Regions from separate parts of the Leuconostoc citreum genome, predicted to be linked through region 3. Evidence: predicted binding sites of a transcription regulator. Region 3 holds the regulator's gene; each other region holds the start of a gene.

Region 1 (4,234 bases), 420 kb from region 3:
ATGACCGATATTGAAAACAAAAAAGGTCCCTGTTAGTCATCTAGCGCATGACTAACAGGGACGCAAAAACGTGGTACCACCCAAATTTAATCGCACATTGTCTAACAGTATGCAATCCTTAAGGTTGATAACGGGACTAACCGTGCCAACAGCTTTCACTATTCGCCTCATTCACGTTCATTTTCAATATGTCTCATCAAATCGGCTTTCACCCGCCCGACTCGCTTTACTGATGCTACATACTTACTCTTCGTTTCATCGATTTATTAACATGACTAGATTTTAAGACACTTCTCACACTTTGTCAATGCATTTATTATTTTATTAATCTGGCAAAATAATTTGCGTAGAAGGACCTTGTGGTTGATTAATCTCTTGTTGTTCTTGTACTAAGAAGCTCGGAAACATTGTCAAAGATTTTTGTTCAAAACCAATAACGGATGAACCCAATATGCGACTCACTAATTCAATTAATCTTTCTTCAAAAATCGGCTTATCAATTTGTTCAATTTCTGGTTTGAGTGCTTGCTGATACATATTAATGTGCACATGTGGCATTAATGCATAGTCTCGCCCAATAAGACCAGCCCACGCTTCAAAAAGCTCACTTGGCACTTCATCTTCGTCGCTAGCTATCGGCATAAAGTTCACACTAAAAGTATTATTAGCTTCACCCTCTTCATCAAATTCAGCTTGCGTGATTTTACCATTTGTTAATTCACTGGCATAGTCAAAATCAAAGACGCGTCGCTCGTCAAAAATGTGAATAAAGCCTGCTGTCGCTTGTTCATCACTAGCCATATCAACTACACGCAAAATACGATCACGCTGCCCATTAAAAAGTTGTTGTGTAAAATAAGACATTATTCACCCATATGCTGATTATATCGCCTTAGGCTAACCAATAAGCATACATTCCTCCATCCATTTGTTACCCAATTCTAACACAATGATTCACGAACCACCATATTTCAAATGATAAAAAAATTCAGTCCGAACAGTGGACTGAATTTTTAAACATTGCTTAAAGTGTTGTGAAATCAAAGACTTTACGTCCGGTAATTTTACCAGCTTTCATCTCATCAATGATTTCGTTCATGTCTGCAAAGTTAACTTTCTCAACAATTGGCTTAACTTTGCCTTCTGCACCAAACTGGAAAGCTTCTTTCAAATCAGCGCGTGTGCCTACTAATGACCCACGAACTTCAATACCATCTAAGACGGTCTTAGCAATATTCAAAGCCATGTCACCTTGTGGCAAGGCCACAGCAACTAACTTACCCATAGGGCGTAGTGAGTCAACTGCTTGATTAAATGCAGCTGCGTTAACTGCGGTCACTTGTGCAGTATGGACACCACCGGTTGCTTTTTGTACTTCAGCAGCCACATCTTCAACCCTTTTACGGTTGATTAGGACTTCAGCACCATTCTCTTTTGCTGCAGCAAGCTTATCATCATTACCATCAATAACAGCCACATGTGCGCCAAACACGTTGTGCGCATACTGAACAGCTAAGTTACCTAAACCACCGGCACCATGAACAGATACCCACTGACCTGGTTTTGTTTCACCGACTTTAAGTGACTTATACATTGTCACACCAGCACAGGTAATCGACGTAGCTTCAAGTGGATCCAAGCCTTCAGGCACTTTAACAGCATACTTAGCATTAACCACTGCCTGTTGTGACATAGCACCATCAACCGTGTAGCCTGAATTCCGAACTTTACGACAAAATGTCTCATTTCCCGTTACACAATAATCACAAACGCCACAAGCATCATAAAACCAAGCAATAGATACACGATCACCGATCTTCAAGTAATCACCAGCACCTTCTGCTAACTTTGACACACGACCAACACCTTCATGTCCGATTACACGGCGGAACGCACCGTTTCGTTGTCCAATTTTATTAGGATTCCCAAAATCGGCACCGGCTACGTGCAAGTCTGTATGGCAAAGACCAACATATTCCATATCAACTAGGGCTTCACCAAATGACAAAGCTTTTGGTTCCCAATTATCAATTAAATCAACGTAACCATCTGGGTTTTCACGTACGACTGCTGCTTTCATAATATCGATATACTCCTTCTTTTTGTGAACTATTTTACAAGTAAATTGTACCTGTTTTAAGGACAGATGTAAAGTTTTTTTATCAAAAAACACACAATTTCACAATTTATTATGTGATCAATCAGACTAAAAAAACACATGCTAATGCACGTGTTTAATCAAAAGTTAACACTAATTTACCTAAAACATGTTTTAATGTCTGGAATTGTTTCATGTTTTCGGCATCAAAAGGTGCAACTTGGGCAATTTTGATTGAAATTTTGCCAACTGAAACAAGGCCCAGCAGTGTTTCTAAACGCTGCCCATTCGATTGCAGGTAACTGTGTTGTACCCGTTGATCAGTTGCATCTTCGACAAGTGATACTAATCTGCCCTGTGGTTTGAGTACATTTAACGATTGCTGTAATGTATCGCCACCAATTGTGTCTAAGATGACATCAACCCCCTCGGGTAAAGCCTGTGTCAGGGCAGTGGTGCGATAATCAATGACTTGCACTTGATTATCTATCGCCTGCAAATATGCTGTCGCTGTGCTACTGGCAGTAGTGTATATCGTTTGTGCGCCTCGAAGTCGTGCAGCTTGTATTGCAGCTGATCCAACTGACCCTGCCCCACCATGAATTAAGACAGACTCACCTGGCTGAATATCTAAATCTACTGTCACCATCTGATAACCCGTTTGCGCGCCTAAAACTGTTGCCGCAGCAGTTTCATAACTGACATTATCCGGTATTTTAGCCAGCAAAGATTGACTAACAGCAACATACTGTGCATAAGACTTTAAATGCGTCGAAGCTGCCACGCGGTCACCTATGCTAAAGTTTTCCACCTCATCTCCAACAGCAATGACTTGACCGGAAACACTTGAGCCTGGAATTAATGGCGTTGGTTTATCTGTCCCCATCAACCCTTGACGAAACTTAACGTCATAAGGATCAATTGCTGTGGCGTGTTGTTGTACAAGAACCTGTTTTGATTTAATTTCTGGTCTTTGTGCTGTTTGTGTATCCGTCAAAACATCCAAGTCACCATAATTAATCATTTCTACAGCATACATTGTGTCACACTTTCTAAATTAATATAATTGATTGCAACGTGTCAATAACTATATTTTAGTCTAAAAACGATCATAAGTGTTACTTCCTGTTCTAAAAAAGCATGAACTAATGCTATGCATCGTCCATGCTCTCATTTAATTCAGATAATTTGATTTAACATCAGCCATTGTTTGTAATACGGTTGCCTTATCTAAAACAACTAGCATTTCAGGAAGATTTGGTCCCTGAACTTCATGTGTTGTCGCAATACGAATAGGATTCCAGAGATTACGGCCTTTAATTTCGAGCTGATTTTGAATACCACGAATCGCATTCAGGTAATCTTCTGCTGTCGCATCATCAGGTAGTGCGATGTAAGCTGATTCCCATGCATCAAACACGCGACGACCTTCTTCGGAGGTTAAGTAAGCCACCATCTCATCAGTAATATCACCTAATTCAAAGAAAGGCTGACGTACTAGGTCAACTATTTCACGCGTATAAGAAATGCCTTCAACACCAGCCACCTTAATCACCTGAGCTAACCAATCTGCCTTAGCTGTTGCATCAGCAGGACTAACAAGATTAGCAGTCACTAATTCTTGAATTAATTGTGGCATAATTTCTTCTAAATCACGGCGCATCCACTGGTTATTAATCCATTCCAACTTCTTTTGATCAAACTTCGCATTTGCCTTTGACAGGCGGGTTTCGTCAAACATTTGCTTAAATTCTTCTAGTGAGAAAATTTCGTCTTCACCCTTTGGTGACCAACCTAGTAAACCAATAAAATTGACCATTGCTTGTGGTTGATAACCTAATGCTTTGTATTGTTCAACGAATTGCAAGACGTTTTCGTCACGTTTTGATAACTTTTTACCTGTCTCACCATTGATAATCAGCGCCATATGACCAAATTGTGGTATATCCCAACCAAGCGCTTCAAATATCATCATTTGCTTGGGGGTGTTAGACACGTGATCATCACCACGCAACACATGCGAAATCTTCATCATGTGGTCATCAACTACAACTGCAAAATTGTATGTTGGCATGCCATCGGCTTTTTGAATGACCCAATCGCCTCCAACTTCTTTGGCACCAATTTCAATGTGTC
Region 2 (4,234 bases), 300 kb from region 3:
CGCAGAAGGCCGCCACCATATAAGTCTAAAATGACTGGGAAAGGTTTGACACCACTAGGTAAGTAGATGTCTAAAGTGTGTCGAGAACCAGTAGCATAAGGTAAATCTTGTATGACCGTCTTGGCTGTATTGGGCACAGTTGCTGGCGTAAATTGATAAACTTGATCTTTAAATAACATCGGCAATCCTTTTAATTATTTCTATTTATTTCAGTATACAAAAAATGGCAATAAAAAAGACCTGTTAAGGTCTTTTTTTAAATAGTTGTTAAATGTCCATGCTTGTCTTTGGCGATAAGATAATAAACAGTTGCTGCAATCGCCCAAGCCCAAACGATGTGGCCGAAAAATTCTGAAAAATGTTCAGCAAAAGGCTGATGCCAAGGGGCCGGCACTGTACCAAAAGCTGGCATTAAAATAACATGCCAGACGACCCAAAGGACAACGCCATAAACGGCACCTTGCCAAAGGCCAATGAGTGGCCAGTATTGAGATACAAAAACGTAGAGTATCGCAAAAACAATGGCGAACGAAAAGTGTAATAACAATGTAAACCAAAAAACTTTTTGATCTTGAGAATAGTACACAAATGCGTGAACAAGTTTATCTGAAAAACCCAATTGTTCGGCCATATGTTGTGGTGGATTGGTCATATTACGTGCGATGGTGCGTGGTGGTAAAATAGCTTCCCAGCCTATTTTTACCATCCCAGATATCATACCGGCTATAAAACCATAAAAAATGCTTTTGCTTGTGATTTCAAGCAAGTTAGCTTTGGGTTTTTGTAATGTGAACATGTGTGTTATTTCCCCTCTAATAACGGTATTTTTTTAAAGATTATTTGACACTAATATCATTGTTCAAGAACGGCATCTTTGAACGTAGGAATGGTGTAACCCATCTGTCTAAGCCAATTTTTCCTGAATTGAATCCGGAAATGAGCAATAGACCACCTAAAATAATGTAGGTTGGGTTGACTGAAACAACGCCTGCACCAAGATAAGAAAAGTTCATGACTAATGCGAAAAATGCTGCGGCAAGTGTTAACGTGCCAAAAATTAGGCCGAGTCCAACCAGTAGTTCACCCCAAGATACTAAGAAAGAAAAGGCAGCAGTAGAATGACCGTTGTTGGTGAAAGTAGTCAAGAACCAGTCATATAGCGGAAAAGCTTTTGCCCCACCGGGTGCAGTAACAGGATTTTTAATTGCCCCCATAATTAAACCAGATGCATCAAATGGTTTGGGACCAGTTAATTTTTCAAAACCGTCCTTTGCCCAAGCAAACCCCAGATAGAGCCGAATAATAGTCAATCCCCACATTGCAATTTTTGAATGACGTAACCACGCTAACATAACGATTTTCTCCTTATCATATAATTATTATCGTGCTTTCTATTACAATAAGTAAGTATAATGGTTTTATTGTGAAATGTCAAACAATTCCAAGTGTTTACTTGTAAAATAATAGTAAAAGAAAGTGCGTTAATTTTAAAAGGATTTTTTAACTTGAATTTAATCTTGAATCGTTAATATATAGTTATTGATAAGAACAAATAACACTTATTAATTGAACAGAACCCTGCAGATGATATAGGATTTTCATTTCATTCTCTCCCAAATCTTCTCTTCTCATTCTTGAATATATTTTCTTTCTCCCGTATTGTTAACAGATGCGGGGTTTTGTTTTTACAAAAAAGCCAGTAGACGCTACCATGATTGTCTGCTGGCTTTTTTAATGTGTTGGGGCTAATGAGTGTTGCAGTTTCTGGCCTAAAATAGGATAGACAATCATAACAACAAGCAAGGTTGTGACACAATTAACCAAAGTGGGAAAGAGCGTCGATAATGTTGCAACAAATGCCGGCTGAATAGTCATGCCTTTGACTAAACTCATAACAAAATTGTGTAGCGTTGTCATGACGAGTTTGGTGATAATTGCTGCAACAACAATGAGAACTAATTTACTAGTTTGTGGCTTTTTGTTGTAGTGGAGGCTATAAAATACGAGCATAGCACTACCCCCAACGATGAAAATTTCGATAAAATAATAAGGTGCGTCAAGAATATAGTTGTGTGTGACATCAAAAAGCGCTAAGCCCATGCCACCAGCTAATGCACCACGTTTATAGCCCAGAATCAGTACTGATAGGAGTGCAGCAGCATTACCCAGATGGACAAAGGGTTTGCCAATGAGTGCTGGCATTGGCACCTGAATGCTAGTTGCCACAAAAGTAATAGCTGCAAAAAAAGCGACAAAAACAATGGTTTGGGTAGTTTTTTCTTTTGTCATTGATGTATCCTCTGATTACGAATAGTATGATCTAAATGAAAACAATTGACCTAATTTTATCATACATTTGTGCTAAAAATTGATTTATATTTCGTATTTGATTTATCGCATCACGGACTTGACAAATATAACTGTACCGCGTAACATAGTACACATGATACAGATAGTACACTTAGTACACTTATTCATAGGGGAATTAATGAAGCGCATTTTAATCAGTTGGTGTATGTGACAGACGTTGGGGTTAAGCATACACGAAAAATGATAAAGGAAGTGCATAAATGGCACAAATTCAGCGAAATCAGCCATTATATGAGCAGTTGATGTGGCGAATCAAGTCTCAAGTTGCTGCAGGTGTTTTATCCGTGGGCGAAAAATTGCCCTCTGTCAGAGAAATGGCGCTAATCGAAGGGCTAAATCCCAATACAGTTGCTAAAGCCTATAAGGCATTAGAAAGTCAAAATGTGATTGAAACTGTTGCTGGTAAAGGTACTTTCGTACGTGAAAATGATGGTGTGATCGCGGATGATCGTTTTATTGCCAATGTTCAACAACAATTGGGGGAAGTTGTGATTGAGGCAAAGCGTGCGGGCATATCTTCTGATATTTTGCATCAGTGGATTGATGCTAGTTACGGAAAAGATGTTAAAGCGAGCAAGGAGGAGAGATGACACTCGTTATTGAAAATATTTCTAAGAAAATTCAAAATAAACAAGTGTTGAAGAATGTTAATTTTGAATTGCATAAGGGCGAGATTGTTGGTCTAGTAGGCCGCAATGGCGCAGGGAAGACGACATTGTTTGGGACACTGTCAGGTGAGTTATTACCTGACTTTGGTCGTGTTGGACTAGATGGCATAGACTATCTGAAAACAACAAAGCGACATGATCAATTGTTTTATATCGATATGCCTGATAATTGGTTACGTTACTATTCACCAAAACGAATTAAAGCTATTCTAAAAGTGGCCTATAAGGATTTCGATGAAGCTTGGTATGATGCAGAAATCAAACGATTTGGCTTGAATAATAGTAAACAGATTAAAACTTATTCTAAAGGTATGCGTGCACTATTTATGATTATTCTCAGCTTTGCTAGTCGTGCGCAATATATTTTACTGGATGAACCACTAGATGGTCTAGATGTCTTAATTCGAGATCAGGTTAAGCAATTAATTGTTAACCAAGTCATGGAGCAGCAAACAACAGTTTTGATTGCCTCACATAACTTGGTCGAATTAGATACATTAGTTGATCGCATTCTACTGCTCAAAAACCAGACAATCGATCGTACATTTGCTATTGATGAGAATAAAGATGTTAAAAAGTATCAACTAGCTTTTGTCGGCCAAGAGCTACCCGCATTTCTTCGCGAGACAGGGACAATCATTGCTCAAACAGGGCATGTTGTGACGATTGTCTTTAACGATTTTACGGAAGATATTGGAATTAAGTTGGCCAGCCAAGAATTTAAATTTGTTGAAGAATTACCTATTAGTAGTGAAGATATTTTCCGCGCTAGTTTTGCCGAAGAAGCGTATGCATGGCAACAAGAATTGGAGGGGGAAATATGAGACAAGCAATGATTTTGTACATGAAAATCAAAAAGAATCAACTGATTCTAGCATTAAGTTTAGGTGTACTACTAACAGTCATTCAAGTAGGGTCTTCGATATGGCAGTATGGATTACACGGTAATTTCAGCGCTGAAAAAGGATTTGGCCCTGTTTTAATAGGGGTTTGGCTATTTATAGCAGCCATTTCGTTACTCAATGATCAGTCACGTCGCTTAGATTTATGGTTGTTCACGCAAAATATTTCACGTGGTCAGTTGTTTATTGCACGAATATTTTGGTTAGTCATTGTCCCAATCGTCGCCGCTATCGTTGTGGATGGGGCAATTGTTGGTATTTTTCACCCCACTGATTTTGGTCAAGCGCTTAATC
Region 3 (4,234 bases):
ATTAGCTGTTAAAAACGTGCCATCCATATCAGAGGCAATCATCCTAATGTTCACTGGTCTCCCACCTTTTAAAAAATGTTAATGCGTAATCTATTACGCCATATTAAACTTGTTAATGAATAAAAATCTATGCGAAGCCAAACAAAATTGTATCAGAAAGTAGTGATACAGTATTGTTCAATTTAACATAGATAACTCATTAATTATAACATATTAATTTTAAAAACCGCCTTTTGGCGGTTTTTAACTAAATTGCTCAAGATACATCTGATATGCACTATCATCAAGAACCCAATCAAGCTCACCAATATATTCAGCATGCGGATCATGATAGGCAAAGCCATGTTTAAATTTATATAGCCCATCTGTTGGCACAAAGTCCCCCACACCACCAAAATCGTAGGCTACTTTACCCAGGGCCAAGCCCCATTGTAACATATGCCACTGCACTGCATAAGGCCCATAATGCTTGGCATAACGACGATCAGATCCAGCATACATATACCAAATTTCGTCCCCATAACTAAAGCCAATGCCACTAGCAACAACATGGCCCTCAAAGTGAGCTAAGAATACCTTAAATAGTCCTGTCCCTTGCCATAGTTTTTGCATACGCAAGAAATAATCAATTGGACGATGTGTAATACTTTGAGCTGTAGCCATCATCACATAGGTCTCAAAGAATGCCCGGACATCGGCTTCGCTATCACCAGAAGTTACTGTCACACCATCCTTGGCTGCACGTCTAATTTGATTACGATAATCACGCTTAAAATGCAACATCAGGTCATCTTCATTGGTAATTGGTTTAGCGCCTTCACCACGACCATCGTAATATAAGACAACGTTCTTTCGTGGTTGTATATTGCCATGCATGTGCGTAATATCGCGATTACGAGTGACAAAACCTGCGTTTTGATAAGCTGTATTACGTGCTGGTGTGTAAGGCACTTCAGGGTCCATCCGAATTAAAAATACATTATCTGGTAAAGCTGTCAAAGCTTCCTCAATCATAGACTTTATCAAATCAATATCGTCGATGTCCGCAATCGGCCCGCGACCAGCATAGCCTAGTAACTTGCCAGTAACAGCTTCAACCGTTAAGACTGACAAAACTGCATCAATACGGCCATTAGTCTCATGGTAAACGTAGACATGACCCCAATTAGATTTTAATTCACCCCAAAGCGGATCCTGTGTTACCTGCCCTCTTGGATCACGACGAACAAATTCTTGGTAGGCGGTAACTTTCTCTGCATCATTTAAATCTAAAATAGCCATCTGAATTATAACCCTGTCGTAATTGAACCATAGTTATCAATAAAATAAACCAATGTTTGCAATTCATTTGTTAAATCAACGTTCTGCACACGCACATTATTTGGTACAGTCACACGCAGTGGTGTAAAGTTCAAAATACCTTTAATCCCTGCTTCAACAAGCTTATCAGTAATCTCTTGTGCGACACCTTGTGGAACAGTTAAAATAGCAATATTAATGCGCTGTGCTGTAATCTGTTCTGTTAACTCACTCATGGCATAGATAGGCACACCAGCCATAATCGTTCCAGCTCGAGTTTCATCAACGTCAAAGGCAGCGGAAATACGCATATTTGAAGATTGATGGAAGTTAAAGTTTAGGAGCGCTTGTCCAAGATTACCAGCGCCAATCAAAGCAACATTAATTAAGCTGTCTTGATCTAAAACATTAGCAAAAAAATCTAATAGTGCTTTCACATCATAACCATAACCACGCTTACCAAGTGCACCAAAATAAGAAAAATCACGACGTATTGTTGCCGCATCAAATTTAATAGCATCACTAAGTTCTGCTGATGAAATGCGATCAGTCCCCGCATCGTGTAAAAATGTTAAGTAACGGAAGTATATCGGCAATCTTTTTGCCGTAGCACGTGGAATTTTTGGTTGTTGAGTCATAGTTTCTCCAATTCATTTAAGTCACCATCTGAACGTGGTCACTTTCTATTTAATATTAAAGCACACTCTATGTTCACCTTGTGAACTTTTGCATAACTATTATATCACATAAATAGGCTTTTCAAAAAAAGATAGTGATTCATTCACAAAGTGACTATTTATTTAATAATTCAAAATCTAAGCCAGGGTTAGTATTAAGATCTAATCCAGCAAAAATATGTTGTTTAAAGTTCCAATAACCAGCAGCACCTATCATCGCCGCATTATCGCCTGTGTATTCTCGTGGCACTGGAATAAAGGTTGTCTTGGGGAATTGTGATAATAATATGTCTAACTCATCACGTAGCTGCGTATTGGCCGCTACACCGCCAGCCAAAACAAAACTTTTAACGTCATAATCCTTCAAGGCTTTTCTGGTACGACCAATCAATGCATCAACGACAGCATTTTGAAAACTTGTCGCCAAATTGTTATGATCGATTGTTTCACCCTTTTGTTCAGCATGATGAACATAGTTAATAACTGCACTTTTTAAGCCGGAAAAACTAAAATCATAGTTATCTTCATGTGCCATAGCAGTTGGAAATTTAATGGTTGCTTGTCCCCTATGCGCCATTTCGTCAATTGTTTTACCTGCTGGATAAGGGAGTTTGAGTAATCGACCAACTTTATCAAAACTTTCACCTGCCGCATCATCACGAGTCTCACCTAAGACAGCGAAATTATTTTCTGATGTCATCAATACAAGCTCAGTATGGCCACCGGAAACCATCAATGCTAACGCTGGATAAATAATTGGGACATTGAAATTAGCAGCGGCAATATGACCCGCCAAGTGATTAACCGGTATGATTGGCAAATCATGTGCCAGAGCGAAAGTTTTGGCTCCCATCAGCCCAACTAGTAATGAGCCAACCAATCCTGGGCCATAAGTCACAGCTACACCATCTAAATCTTCAGGCCTAACTTGTGCTGCATCTAGTGCATCATCTAAGACACGCGTAATCCATTCAATATGATGGCGACTAGCAACTTCTGGCACAATCCCGCCGAAGCGTTGATGGGAATTAATTTGTGTGGCTACCGCATTACTAAGTACAATATGACCATCTTCAACAATCGCTACACTAGTTTCGTCAGCACTTGATTCAAAAGCTATAATTTTTGTCACGGTTAGATGTTCCTTTCCATCATGATTGCTGCATGGCCGTTTTTATAATATTTTTCACGGCGAAAATAAGCCTGAAAACCATTTTTTTCGTATAATTGAATGGCTGAAATATTGGTTTCATCAACTTCTAATAGAAATCGTTTGACTTTTGGCTGCTTAAGGATTTGATTTAACAACTGCTGTGCTATACCTCGCCGTTGATAATCAGGATGAACGGCCAAACTGCCAATTTCGATTTCATCAATTATCTGCGTCACACCAATAAATCCAGCATTTGCAATAAAATACCTGCTTCGCGGGCTAGATAATTCATGCTCAAAAACAGCCATCGGCCAAGGCGACGGCACAAATGCTGCTTCGGCAATATTAAAAATCAACCGTGCATCTTCAGTTTTGGCTTGTCTTATTATCAATCTCTCTTACCATCGAAATCGCATCTTCATGATCACCTAAATAGTAGCCTTTTTTAATCCCAACATTTTTAAATCCTAGTCGTTGATATAGGGCTATTGCTCTAACATTTGATGATCTAGCCTCCAAGGATACTGTGTGTATACCAATATTTTTAGAGAAGTTAGCGATATCTTCAATCAGCAAGCGTCCTAACCCATTACCTTGCCAGACCGGTACGACGGCAATATTTGTAATATGCATGTCATATATTTCACGTTGATAAGCCGCACCAGCAAAACCGATGACCTGGTTATGACGCTCAATAACTAAATACAGTCGGATATGTGGTCGTGATAGTTCACTTAAAAAATCTCTCAATAACCAAGGCGCCTGACCAGCATAAACAGCTTCTTCAATGTTCACTAGCGTATCAATATCTTCAACAGTTGCACGCCGTATCAAAAAACTATAACCCTGACTGTCAATAGCACGCTTTTGATATTGTGGGATTGTTAAAGGTAATTTACCTTGACGATTAAACTTCAAAAACATAATTTTCAGGCTTATCCTCATTTGGGTGGGCAGCTAACCAATTTAATTCTGCTTGCGTGCGACGCAGATAATTTGGATTAAAATCCGCTACCCTCTTAGCTGGTAATGTCCTGTTTCCAAGCGACACAATACCCTGCCCATCTGGCAAACTCTCATCAGGTGACAAAATTTGCGCTCGAGA
Region 4 (4,234 bases), 480 kb from region 3:
ACGTTTCTATAAATTTATTCCAAAGTATTTTAACGATTACAGTAAATATAGTTAAAAGAATCGGAATGACAATTTCCGACCTCAAACTAAAACCTTTCATAAACTCATACATCTCATCTCCTCCAATAGCAATAATTATACTACTAGAAGAAAAAGATTTGAATTAAACAATCATATTAACCAATTGTTATATCAGTGCGATTTACCAAATAAATTAACTATAACCACACCAGCCACTATAAGCGCAATTCCAAGTAATGTTACTAAATTGATATTATTTTTCCAAACAACAATACCGACAATAGTTACTAAAATGATGCCTAAACCACCCCATATCGCATAGGCTACATAGAGTGGCATGTATTTAACAGTTATTGATAACATATATAAAGCAAAAACAAAACAAACTATACAAACTAATGTAGGTCTTAATTTTGTAAAACCTTCTGTTTTTACAACCATATTAGATCCGATAACCTCAGATACAATTGCCATTATCAAATAAAAATAACCGATGTTCATAATTATTAACTCCTTATTCAAAATATCTGTTAATTATATCATTTGATTGTCAAATCCACTTCATGCACCCACGATAGTTGATATTCCTATTTTCCATCACTTCGCTTTTAATCTGCACACGTGATTGCTCATGACGTTCTACACGTCTTTTTATCAAGTCTTGCTTATGTCTCGTATTCACTTCTGTAGCGTCTCTGATGTGTTTCAAACGCTGTTTTGTTTGTTTATCCATAAAACACCTTATCTATAACGTAAAACATGAACATAAATTGTATGACTCCGACAATGCATCCGACATCATAACCGGCATCAAACTTTCGCATAATGCTATCTATGATGCCGTTTATTGTTATTATTGCTGCCACACTAAATATTTTGATAATCCAATTTTTTATATCCATGACTTACTCCATCAAAAAAGCCCAACCTACACTGTAAGTCGGACTGCTATTTATTATGTACGGTAACCCCAGAAACAAGAGAACAATTATAAATATTGAGAATTACTTATCTTATAGAAACATAGGAGAGGGATTATCACTTTATTTCAGGGACTACCTTATGATTATTGTAGTTCTTATTGTCGCTTAACTCAAACGATATAAAAAATCGCCATTAGCATAAACTAACTGACGATTTTAATTAAACTAGTTTTTTAGAGTAAAGTATTGAATTAACTTGAATATTCCAATGACCAACAATGAAATTCCAAAGAAAGTCCACACAATTAGTCCACCCAAAACCGGACTGAATAGAAGGCTTAAACCACCGAGTATACTGATTAATGCTGATGCAAAAGACCACACCTTATTAGTACTCAATTGATTGAAAATCGCTATTTGAATAACGCCTTCAATTAGCCAAGTCATACCAGTCAATACACCCACAACCAAAATGAGTGAAATAGCTGCTGATTGCATGTCGATGAAAATGAAAATACCAGCAACAAGATAGATTATTGAGACGAGCAAACTTCCCAAGCGAGCCATCCCATTTCCTGCATCACGCTTAAAAACAGATAGTAATTTAAACAAACCGACAGCTATTAAAACTGCTCCAATCATTCCTGCAGCTGCTTTAGCACTACGGTTTGGCAGAAATACAATTAATGCACCCATAATTGTTGAAATCAAGCCATCAAACCCTATAGCACGGCGCAACTTAATAAAAAATTCATTTGACATATCCTTATCCTCCCTGTTATTGATACAACTATCATTCTACGCCACATACACGACACTTTGCAAAATTCATAGTTAATCCAAAACAGCAGACCGACAATATGTCTATATCAGAGCAACAGGAAAAGGCTACTCATTAAGTTGTGTTTCCGCAATGCTCGTTTGTCAATAAAAAAATACCTGTTAAGGTTTTTTTAATTTCTCTTTATCTGCAAATAAAAAACACAAGAAAACATTTCCTCGTGTTTTATTGTATTAAATATTTACTAAGTGACCCTTTTTATCTTTCGCAATCAAGTAATATACTGTCGCTGCGATTGCCCAAGCCCAAACAATGTGTCCCCAAAACTCTGAGAAGTGTTCTGCAAACGGCTGATTCCATGGTGCTGGCACTGTGCCAAAAGCTGGCATTAGAATAACATGCCAAACAATCCATAGTACAATACCATAAGCAGCACCTTGCCACAGACCAATATTTGACCAGTATTGTGATACAAACACATATAAAATTGAAAATGCGATAGCGAATGAAAAATGCAAAATCAACGTGAACCAAAATACCTTCTGATCCTGTGAATAGTAAACATATGATTCAACAAGCTTTTTTGGTATTCCCAGTTGCATTGCCATATGTTGTGGCGGATTGATCAAATTACGAGCAATAGTACGTGGTGGGAAAATACCTTCCCAGCCAATCTTAACCATGCCGGAAATCATTCCTGCGATGAATCCATACCAAATACTTTTGATGACAATTTCTTTTAAACCGGCTTGCGGCTTAGTTAAAGAAAACATAATAATCTCCCTAATGTGAATTTTTCTACAAAAGAAATTATAAACGCTTATCTTTAAATTGTCAATGTGAACAAATGCACTAGATATTGTTTTTTTACTTACAGTAGTAATAAATGAAGAAGCATAAACAAAATATGCGCCGTAGCATGTGTGAATGTTTATCCTTGATCATTCGATACTACAATATTAGCACTGTTTTTTGACCTAAAACTGACATGTTTTTTCTGGGTAAAAGTTATAAACAGTCTCATAAGTTCATATAGGTGTCTTTAATCTTATCCAAGTCTCGTTAACATTGTCGTTCTGACTGATTCAACATCTTGGCAACTGGCACCCAACTTCTTCTGCGCCTATGATCATATCTAATTGCCAGTAATGCCCATTAACATCTTCAAGAAACTATCCATAAATTCTTTGTCTCTGATAAATGATTACAGTGTGTAATCTGATTTCTCAATAATCATATTATTTTCCATTGGAAAACTACGTTTATTCTCAGCCTTGCCACCATCAATATTCTCATCAATATTAACTGGCAGTTTCAATTCATCTTTTCTCAACTTAATCTGCATGTCTATCACACCAGAATAATAATCACTAAAGTATTTGTCTATCCTGTCCCTATTTTTTCTTCTAATAGTTAATTTTGTATCTCCCCTTTAATTTGATACAATTGTCTTATCAAGTTTGTTAAAAGGCCTTTTTAATGATCACTCTACAAATAATCGACACACTTAAGTTTTTCACAACAATAGTTATCGTGACTATTTTGGCACTCCTTTATTTTCTCTACGTCGGTGTTAGAATTAGAAGTCGGGGAACAATAATGATCACCTTATTTTGCATAACCGTGCAAATATTTGTATTAATTGTATTCAAATTATTTATATTTAAAGATTTTGATCTTTTTTAATTGTATTCTACCAATATTGTTTTCGTTTCCCACATTGGCTACATTCATAGGTATAAAAAGTTAAACTACCATTCAATTGCTTACGTATATCGTTTTCGTGCTCACGCAACATATTTTGTTGAAACCACTTATAACAAACTTGTACATCTTTCAAACACATTATAGTTTTGACTCCTCATAAATAAAATCAATGCAAAAATAATATTTTACCATTTGATACTATTCACTTCAAATATAACTAGTCACTCACCAACCTTTCTATAATCCTTAACAACAATTACCGTTTTGTCTGGGTTCATACTCTGATACCCATCTCTCCACACATTCGCAGCGTCTAGATTGCTAAACGATTTAATCGTCTTACCAGACACTCTGATGTCATATTTCATGTACTACCTCCATTTCGTATATTTCTAACCTAGGGTTAACCTTGTCTACATAAAAGTCATGGTCGAACCCTTTTATATTTTTCACGTTGTCATTGTCCAGGAACACGCGCTTACCAATCTGCGCTTTCTGCATACCATCAAAGATGAACTTCTGCGTAAACGTCCAATTATCTGGGTCTATCCGTCTGTCTGGTAAATACCAATCAAACTTTAACTTCGTTGGCCACGAGAATGATACATCATCAGTAATCGCTTGTAAGAAAACGTTTCTGGCATAGGCAGTAGCCGTCTTTTTTAGTTTCGCAGCGATAAAACGATTTTTGCGTTCAGCTTCAATGTATTTATTTAGCGAGAACTGCCTTAGTATGTTTGGATCTAGTATCACCTTATCCATATACTCATCACACAATCCGTCGTACTTCTTTAAACTCAAA

The links. The regulator Rex, encoded in region 3, represses fermentation and respiration genes when NADH is low (regulators of the CRP and FNR family bind a similar motif). The targets are predictions, from matches to a motif close to TTGTGAANTANTTCACAA.
Region 1: a site for Rex is predicted at 2,103-2,120, ahead of adhP (alcohol dehydrogenase AdhP). Genes of this name have one in related genera too.
Region 2: a site for Rex is predicted at 1,422-1,439, ahead of FGL72_RS08315 (DoxX family membrane protein). Genes of this name have one in related genera too.
Region 4: a site for Rex is predicted at 2,512-2,529, ahead of FGL72_RS02835 (YagU family protein). Genes of this name have one in related genera too.

What each region holds. Positions count from the first base shown of each region.
Region 1 covers NZ_CP042410.1:1,547,396-1,551,629, forward strand. The annotation lists gene FGL72_RS07685 (hypothetical protein) at 325-864, opposite strand; gene adhP (alcohol dehydrogenase AdhP) at 1,025-2,080, opposite strand; gene FGL72_RS07695 (NADP-dependent oxidoreductase) at 2,235-3,137, opposite strand; gene gltX (glutamate--tRNA ligase) at 3,273-4,234, opposite strand, start outside.
Region 2 covers NZ_CP042410.1:1,668,562-1,672,795, reverse strand. The annotation lists gene FGL72_RS08325 (alpha/beta hydrolase) at 1-179, opposite strand, end outside; gene FGL72_RS08320 (YagU family protein) at 257-796, opposite strand; gene FGL72_RS08315 (DoxX family membrane protein) at 837-1,352, opposite strand; gene FGL72_RS08310 (ECF transporter S component) at 1,732-2,289, opposite strand; gene FGL72_RS08305 (GntR family transcriptional regulator) at 2,571-2,960, shown strand; gene FGL72_RS08300 (ATP-binding cassette domain-containing protein) at 2,957-3,862, shown strand; gene FGL72_RS08295 (hypothetical protein) at 3,859-4,234, shown strand, end outside.
Region 3 covers NZ_CP042410.1:99,867-104,100, reverse strand. The annotation lists gene FGL72_RS00560 (HAD-IIB family hydrolase) at 1-54, opposite strand, end outside; gene FGL72_RS00555 (lipid II:glycine glycyltransferase FemX) at 244-1,281, opposite strand; gene FGL72_RS00550 (redox-sensing transcriptional repressor Rex) at 1,287-1,937, opposite strand; gene tsaD (tRNA (adenosine(37)-N6)-threonylcarbamoyltransferase complex transferase subunit TsaD) at 2,092-3,108, opposite strand; gene rimI (ribosomal protein S18-alanine N-acetyltransferase) at 3,111-3,521, opposite strand; gene rimI (ribosomal protein S18-alanine N-acetyltransferase) at 3,496-4,053, opposite strand; gene tsaB (tRNA (adenosine(37)-N6)-threonylcarbamoyltransferase complex dimerization subunit type 1 TsaB) at 4,037-4,234, opposite strand, start outside.
Region 4 covers NZ_CP042410.1:575,595-579,828, reverse strand. The annotation lists gene FGL72_RS02855 (hypothetical protein) at 1-112, opposite strand, end outside; gene FGL72_RS02850 (DMT family transporter) at 193-522, opposite strand; gene FGL72_RS02840 (HdeD family acid-resistance protein) at 1,170-1,706, opposite strand; gene FGL72_RS02835 (YagU family protein) at 1,959-2,498, opposite strand; partial or broken gene FGL72_RS09945 (hypothetical protein) at 2,788-3,070, opposite strand; gene FGL72_RS02825 (dTDP-glucose pyrophosphorylase) at 3,790-4,194, opposite strand.